One region of the Paenibacillus sp. FSL H3-0302 genome, then DNA from elsewhere that is predicted to be linked to it. Evidence: predicted binding sites of a transcription regulator. Region 1 holds the regulator's gene; the other holds the start of a gene.

Region 1 (4,429 bases):
TAGACCGTCTAGAGTAGGTGTGCTGACATTAGCAGGTGTTCCGCTATGACTGGATGCAGCCTCGCTGCTTCCCAGAAGCTGAAGCACTTGCTGACGAGCTTTGTTCAAGCTGATGCCGAGATTATTAAGCACACGAGCCGCGACACCTTCTCCTTCACGAATAAGTCCTAGCAGAATATGCTCAGTGCCGACATACGTATGTCCCAGCTTGCGGGCTTCGTCCATCGACAACTCGATTACTTTTTTGGCGCGAGGAGTATAAGCAATGTTCGTAGGTTGTTCTTGGCCTCTGCCAATCAGTGTCTCCACTTCGTCCTGGATTTTTTCAAGACCCAGACCCAAAGCGATTAATGCTTTAGCAGCAATGCCGTCTCCTTCACGAATAAGTCCTAGCAAAATATGTTCTGTGCCAATATTGTTGTGTCCTAAACGAACAGCTTCTTCCTGCGCTAGCGCTAGCACTTTTTGTGCGCGTTCCGTAAATCTTCCAAACATCATATCTCCTGCACCTCCATGAATAATAAATATCTATATTAATGTTGTGTTCCCAGTGTTTCTCGGAGCAGTTTCGCCCGATACATATCCCGTTCAGTGGCGTTCATCTCGTCACCGAACATTTTTTGCAGAAATCCTGGCTGTGTCTTAACGTTAAGCTCATTAAGCACGGAAATCGAAGGGCCTTCCAGTATGCCAAGGTCAACCCCAAGTCTCACATCAGACAGCCGTTGTGCGGATTCTTTAAGCTCCATTAGAGCTGCATAACACAAAATCCCATAAGATCTTTTCACTCGGTCTGTAATTCTTAAAGCGGAATCTACAAGCAGCCTTTCACGGGCATTTCGTTCATGCTCTATAATCTGGGTGACTACACTGTGAAGGTTCTCGATGATTTCACTTTCTGTTTGACCGAGAGTAATCTGATTGGAAATTTGAAAGATGTTCCCTACTGCTTCGCTGCCCTCACCATAAATTCCTCTTACAGTCAATCCCACTTGGTTCACTGCTGACAATATGCGATTGATCTGTTGGGTCATTACTAGTGCTGGCAAATGCAGCATTACTGAGGCACGCAGCCCTGTACCCACATTGGTGGGACAACTGGTCAAGTATCCTCTTTTATCATCAAAAGCGTAATTCACAGCCGATTCGAAGATATCATCGATGGCTGTCGCACGTTCCCATGCTTCTCTTACCTGAAGACCCGGGAACAGACATTGGATCCGCAGATGGTCTTCTTCGTTAATCATGATGCTGACCGACTCATCTTCATTTAATATCACAGCTGCGCCACGTGAATCATTAGCCAGATTAGGACTGATGAGATGTTTCTCGACCAATACCTTTTTATCCAGTTCATTCACTTCTGCAAGCTTTATCAGTTGAAAAGATCCGAATTCGGCAGCAGTTTCCCCATGAAACACAGGGGCCAGCAGCTCTAATACTTCTTCCGATTGCTCTAAGGAAGCAAGCATAGGGAATGGAAGATGCTCTAAATTACGTGCAATACGCATACGGCTGCTAATTACAATCTCGGAGTGACTGCCTCCCGAGCGCATCCAATCACTAAGCGCTTGTTCAGTAAATCGGAGACTTGACATGTCATATCCCCCCTATATATCAAAGACTTTACTCTTGTGCCATTTCTTTTTCAAGTTGGCGAATTTGATCCCGCAGCTCTGCCGCAGTTTCGAACTCCTCCTGTGCGATACTTTGCTGTAATTCCAGCTTCAATTCATCAATTTGCCGCTTGAACACAATTTGTGCTCCAGCACGTTTAGGAATCTTGCCTACATGCGAAGTGCTGCCATGCACCCGTTTAAAGAGCGGGTCCAGTGCACTGTTAAAATATTTATAACAGGAGCTGCAGCCAAAACGACCCAATTTGCTAAACTGCGAGTACGTCATTCCACAATTCTCACATTGCAGACTCTGCGTAGTCTTCGTAGCAGCCGTCTTTTCCTTACCGGCCCCTTCAAGATCAAGCAGACCGGACAGCAAGCTGTGAATGGAGAATCCTCCAGCAGTTCCCGGGATCAGTTCACCCTTCTCCCGCGCACAGCTCTCGCAGATATGAAATTCTGTCTTCTCTCCATTCACGATCTTGGTGAAATGGAGTGTTGCTGGCTTGACGCCACATTCCTGACATTGCATAAGCGAAAGCCCCTCCCTTATGATTGACAATTATTTGCCTAACAAAGAGATTAACATCGCCTTCATAATCTTGGCCCGAATCTCATCCCGATATGGAATCTTAACCGTTAGGCAATCCCGAGAAACAGCAGCGCGCATAAGACACGCCTCACGCTTGCTTAGAAAACCAGCTTCCTCCAGTTGATAAATCAACCCTTCGGCAGCGTTCTGATCTATCCCGCCACCTATAGTATGGTTTAAATGGGCATGCAGTGCCACGTTGGGCGGCAATTCAAAACGTTGAATACGAATATATCCCCCGCCACCACGCTTACTTTCCACCACATAGCCTTTTTCCAGTGTAAAGCGTGTACTAATAACATAATTGATCTGTGACGGTACGCATGAGAACTGGTCCGCCAGGTCATTTCGCTGGATTTCCACCGTACCTTCGGGACTTTCATGCAAAATATTCTTCAGATATTGTTCAATAATATCAGAGATATTGCGCATCACTCATCCTCCAGTGCTCTTTAAAGCTTCATAATATCGCTTGCGCCCGCATCCTTAATGACATTCATTAGTGAACTTCATTCATATAAGTCTGAAGAAAACTTCACAAATTCAGAGGATCGCACTGTATGTCATCAGGTGCGTTGACTTTGACTTTCTTTGACTTTTTAATATTATAACATATTCTGTGCTAATTCCAAGAGGATTCTCTTATTTTTCACTTTTTTCAGCGAATGTATTCGGAAATAAAGAACTCTCCCAGCATCTTTCGAAGGGGAGAGCCTAATTATTTTCTAAAAATGATCAAAAAGTGCAGTTTCAGCTTGCGGTATGATTTCTTCGAGCCATTCCAGAGCCCTCGGATTACCAGTCACACGTCCATAACGAGCCAGCTCTGCCGGGCGTTTATATCCAAACATTAGAATCGTCAGCGTACCAATATCACAGCTTAAGTCAGCTGCATCCCGTTCACCCTCTATACGCAAGAAAGCTGCTGCTCCCTTTTCGGAGACAGTCCATTCCCACAACCCGTCATTCCATGGGGCATATTTATCTTCAATATAGATAACCTGTTTCTTCTGACTGTTGTGACGCTTAAAAGAATAACTCTCCACGAATGCTTTAGCATTAACAATACGCGCCATAAAATAAGGATAATTCTCCTGCTCTATACGCGGATCAGGCAGCAAAAAGGGTAACATATCATCGGATGGCACCAGTTTTAGCGATGCACCGGTCACCATCGAATCGTGATTTGCAAGAAATGTCCACAGCCCCTGCCGGGCCTGTTCGTTCAAAAACACAAATTCATCAATGACCAGCTCTCTATTTTCTATCTTATATAGTACGTATCCTTCAGGTTCCCCAAGCTGTGAATAAAATACCGCAGTCTGACCTTCATCATCCAGAACAGAGTTTTCCCACCAGTCCAAATCACGCTTAAGTGTTCCGTTATATCTAACTGCAAAACGATTGTATAAGTTGTCCAATACTTCGATATCTATAACACCACGTCTTACCTTGCCCTCAACTTCAACCTTCTTGGGAAACTTGGCAACAGGAATGGAGTATTTCTTATATTCACAATAAACTTCCCAACCAAATTTGCGATAAAAGGGGATCAAGAACGGATGCAGAAAAGATAATGTCTGCCCCGCCTCATTCATCGTTTGCAGCGTATGCGCCAGGAGCTTTGCCACATGCCCCTGTCTGCGATTCTCTGGCCATGTCGCTACCCCTGCGAGCCCTCCCATAGGTACTAATCTACCTTGTATGTACACTTCGAACGGAAGAAGAGTAAGTTTAGCTTCCAAAGTCCCTTCTTCAAAAGCACCCCATACGCGTTCTGCTTTAAATCTTTCCTTAGCATTCGCCCTTTTCTCACTAGGCAGCTTGTATTGAAAAGCATATTCAGATAAATCCATGCTTAGATCAAACTCTTCTGAGTGCAACTGTCTGATATCCACAAAACTCACCTCATCATTTATGAATTTACTTTTATGGTTAGTATAACAAGAGAGTGTATTGTGTGCGAATTATAAGGATATTTTTCGAACTTTTTTCAGTTATCCACAGCCTTAGGCAGTTTTAAAAATAGTCTTGTAATCTTGTTCTATTCAAGTTAAAATAATTATCCACTTATCAATCCCTCTATCCACATAAATATGACTATATCCACAGCAACCCGTGTATTACTTAGGTTTTCTGTTGACAGATCTACATAAATATGTACTTAATCCACACCATTTGGTGATTTTTTGCCTTTTAATCATCTATCCACATGTGC
Region 2 (4,429 bases), 800 kb from region 1:
AGTCGGGCCGCCAGTATGCTGAATGTGGTGAACAGACCGCAGAACGCGCTGACGGTAACCACGGAAACTTATGCTAAAGATCGGGCAGAAGCTTTTATTCAGCTTGATTATCCGAAGATCAGTGGATTGGGCAACTCCAGTGCGCAACAAGCTATTAATAATACTTTGAAGGAAAGTGTTATGAAATTCGCGGCGGGTGCAGAACAGGATATCTCCGATCGAGATGGAGCAGAGCCCAAATACACCTATGATTCAGGTTATGTAGTGACCTACAATCAGAATGGTGTGATCAGCATAGTGATGCATCAGTATAGTGATACGGGCGGCGCCCATGGAATGACTAACCGTGAAGCCTTCACCTTCTCGCTTAAGGATGGTAAGCGTCTACTGTTGGGCGACCTGTTTGGAGCTAATCCAAACTACAAAAAACAGCTGAATGCAAAGCTGAGCAAGCTACTGAAGGCAGAGGATAGTTATTTGGGAGGATTCAACGGATTGAATACGGAGAAATATTTCTATCTGAAGGACGACAAGGTTGTTCTGTTCTTCCAATTATATGAGTACACAGCGTATGCTGCAGGCTTCCCTGAGTATACTTTTAGTTTCAAAGAGCTTTTGCCGGATGGCAGTAGCCCGTTTGCTGGCATGAAATAAATGGAAACTCTTCGTCTCCGCTAATGTCGGCACAAGACATCTCCCCCTTACCAGAGTTGTCTCTTGTTCATATGCTAAAGGGAGTAACTAGTTTATGAACGGGGGAGAGCTATGGGCTACCAATATACTGCAATTGGCGATTCCTTGACGACTGGATTTGGTGCTCTGCCAGGTAACGGTTTTGTTCCGGTGTACCGTAGAATGGCAGAAGGGAGACTGCGGACTACTGTAGCCTCTACGAATTTAGGCGTGAACGGAATGACTACTTCAGAGCTGGAGCAGAGGCTGCGCGGAAATTCCATGATGCGTGAAGCCGTTCGAGAAGCCGATATCATCACTGTGTCTATCGGTGGTAATGATTTGATTCACGCGGCCAAATCAGCAGCAAGACAGCAAGGCAACTTATCCGCAGAACTGCGCAGATCGCTTCAGGAATGCAAACAAAATTTCTCTGCAATTATGAATATCCTTATACAATTGAAGGCGAGGACGCGTAGACCTTTTATCATTAGAATTGTGGGATTATATAACCCCTATCCTCAGGTGGTTGGTGCGACAGAGTGGGTCAGGCAGTTTAATCAATACGCAGCACAGTACAGCAGCCGAGTATGTGGATTTGCTTCGATTTACAGTGAGTTCGCAGGAAATGAGAGAGGGCTGTTATCCATTGATCATTTGCATCCGAATGGCCGGGGTTATCGCGTAATTGCCGAGAAGCTGGATGCGCTAGGTTATGGCGGGCTGGCTTAATTGGATTTAGGTCTTCTATAAAATATAAAGAGGCTGTGCTCTAACCATAACGGATAGAGCACAGCCTCTTTATATTTTTACTTTATAGCTTACACACCGCTAGGCAATGTCTTCTCGATTACTTTATCTACGATACCGTATTCAGCCGCGTCTGCAGCAGTCATGAAGTAGTCGCGATCTGTATCCTTCTCAATACGTTCTAGAGGTTGGCCCGTACGTTCTGCTAGAATACGGTTCAGCTTATCGCGCAATTTGAGGATGCGGCGGGCACGGATTTCAATGTCCGTTGCTTGACCTTGAGCACCACCCAGAGGCTGGTGGATCATGATCTCGCTGTTAGGCAGTGCGAAACGTTTGCCTTTGGCGCCAGCGTTTAGCAGGAAAGCTCCCATGGAAGCTGCCATACCCACACAGATGGTGGAAACGTCTGGTTTAATGTACTGCATTGTATCAAAAATAGCCATACCTGCAGTAATGGAACCGCCTGGGCTATTCACGTAAAGGTGAATGTCCTTGTCAGGATCTTCGGCAGCCAAGAACAGCATTTGTGCGATGATAGAATTGGCTACCACGTCATTAACCTCCGTTCCAAGGAAAATGATGCGGTCCTTCAGCAGGCGGGAATAGATGTCATAAGCGCGCTCGCCGCGGTTGCTCTGTTCTACTACCATAGGAATATAACTCACGTGGAAAACCTCCTTGATATTGGTTCTTCAAATGTATTCATTTTTACTCTTGCCGTATTACCCACATGATAAACAAATTCAAACAAAAAGTCAAAGAAAGTCAAACTTATATTCAAAAAAAAGAGCCGACAAGCGGCTCTTTGGTTAAGTAGTAGTATAGGCACTACTAAATTATGTGCAAAAATGAAATTAATGGCGCGCCCGCCAAGAATCGAACTTGGATCTCAGGCTTCGGAGGCCTACGTCATATCCATTGGACCACGGGCGCAACAAAAATGATTATAATACAATTTTTACACAATTGCAATGTAATATTAATACTGGACAAGCGCTCTAGGGACAGGCATCGGGCGCTATATCTTTTTCTGACCTTATTAATGTATAAGAAGACAAGCGCTTGAGAATTCTACTCTCGGAAGACTTGCGCTTCGAGCAATATTTGGTTAGAATATGGGTGGGACTTAAAAAGTTTACCCGGGACGTTTTGAGACCATGAACAAGGGAATAGAGGAAGACGAAGTTGCAGGAGTGAAAGTATGCGTAATTTATTAGATATCCAAAAGCAGCTTCTGCCTGATCTCATGGAAACCCTTAAGAGACGGTACACGATTCTTCATCAGATCATGCTGTCCGATATTATTGGGCGCAGAACGCTAGCCGCTTCGCTAGATATGACTGAGCGGGTACTGCGTGCCGAGACGGATCTTCTGAAATCGCAAGGGCTTATTGAGATCGAGAGTGTTGGCATGCGCATTAGCGCTGCTGGACGTAGACTGCTTGATTTGCTAGAGCCGGTTGTTAAGAGCCTATTTGGTCTGGATGAGCTGGAAGAGAAAATTCGAGCAACGTATGGTCTGGATAAAGTTATTGTAGTACCGGGTGATTGTGAGTCATCGCCGTTCACCAAACGAGAGCTTGGCCGAGCGGGTGCGAAAGCGCTGCTGAGTATACTTCGCGCAGATGATACAGTTGCCGTCACAGGTGGATCGACGCTTGCCGATATGGCTGATCAACTGGCACCGCCGTTGTCCCTTTCCTATAAGAACGCTTGGTTTGTTCCGGCGCGTGGAGGATTAGGAGAGAGTATGGAGATTCAAGCCAACACGATTGCCTCAACCATGGCAAAGCGAGTTGGAGCCAACTACCGGTTGTTGCATGTCCCTGATTTGCTTAGCGGGGATGCATACCAATCGCTGGCACTTGACTCTAATATTGGAGAGATTGTACAAACCATCCGTAGTTCGCGTATTATTGTACATGGGATTGGGGATGCCATTGAAATGACCCGCCGCCGCAAACTGGACGAGGCTACAGTCTCGGAAATCCAGGGTGAAGGGGCAGTGGCCGAATCTTTTGGCTATTATTTCAATGAAGAGGGTCAGGTTGTCCATACCATGCTTACGATGGGTCTACGTCTAGAAGATATTATCCGGACAGAGAAAGTCATCGGTATTGCAGGAGGCAAACCCAAGGCCAAAGCCATTCATGCCATGCTGCGTTTCGGGCAGGAGAATATTCTCGTCACGGACGAGGCTGCTGCAGTAGAAATAGGCAAGGAAATTGACAATCAACTACAGCTATCTTCGTAGTTTTTAGATTGCAGGCAATAACATACTTCTTGCATCATACTTAACATTGTTGTCATGACAGACCTCACCGTCTGTTTTGAATAAATAAAACGAATTCTAGGAGGAACTATTCAATGAGTGTAAAAGTTGGAATTAACGGTTTTGGACGTATTGGACGCCTTGCTTTCCGCCGTATTCAAAATGTAGAAGGTATCGAAGTGGTAGCAATCAACGACTTGACTGACGCTAAGATGCTTGCTCATTTGCTTAAATATGATACAACTCAAGGTAAATTCCAAGGTGATGTTGAAGTGCATGATGGCTTCTTCAAAGTCAATGGTAAAGAAGTTAAGGTTCTTGCTAACCGCAACCCTGAAGAATTGCCATGGGGCGACCTAGGCGTTGATATCGTACTTGAGTGCACAGGTTTCTTCACAACTAAAGAAGCAGCTGAAAAACACTTGAAAGGTGGAGCTAAGAAAGTAGTTATCTCCGCTCCAGCTACTGGCGACATGAAAACTGTCGTTTACAACGTTAACGATGACATTCTTGATGGTACTGAGACTGTTATTTCCGGCGCATCTTGCACAACTAACTGCCTAGCTCCAATGGCAAAAGTACTGAACGACAAGTTCGGTATCGTTGAAGGCTTGATGACTACAATTCATGCTTACACTGGCGACCAAAACACTTTGGATGCTCCACATGCTAAAGGTGACTTCAGACGCGCTCGTGCAGCAGCTGAGAACATCATTCCTAACACTACTGGTG

Evidence for each region. Region 1 encodes CtsR, which represses protease genes until heat stress. Its sites were predicted from a motif close to ATGGTCAATAAAGGTCAAACA; they were not measured.
Region 2: the regulator CtsR is predicted to act here: its motif matches at 2,177-2,197, upstream of clpP (ATP-dependent Clp endopeptidase proteolytic subunit ClpP).

The regions. Positions count from the first base shown of each region.
Region 1 covers NZ_CP150284.1:6,294,241-6,298,669, forward strand. The annotation lists gene clpC (ATP-dependent protease ATP-binding subunit ClpC) at 1-498, opposite strand, end outside; gene MHH50_RS28125 (protein arginine kinase) at 534-1,598, opposite strand; gene MHH50_RS28130 (UvrB/UvrC motif-containing protein) at 1,627-2,151, opposite strand; gene MHH50_RS28135 (CtsR family transcriptional regulator) at 2,182-2,643, opposite strand; gene MHH50_RS28140 (GNAT family N-acetyltransferase) at 2,937-4,109, opposite strand.
Region 2 covers NZ_CP150284.1:183,285-187,713, forward strand. The annotation lists gene MHH50_RS00900 (DUF4163 domain-containing protein) at 1-654, shown strand, start outside; gene MHH50_RS00905 (GDSL-type esterase/lipase family protein) at 766-1,404, shown strand; gene clpP (ATP-dependent Clp endopeptidase proteolytic subunit ClpP) at 1,494-2,090, opposite strand; tRNA gene MHH50_RS00915 (tRNA-Arg) at 2,284-2,358, opposite strand; gene MHH50_RS00920 (sugar-binding domain-containing protein) at 2,627-3,679, shown strand; gene gap (type I glyceraldehyde-3-phosphate dehydrogenase) at 3,793-4,429, shown strand, end outside.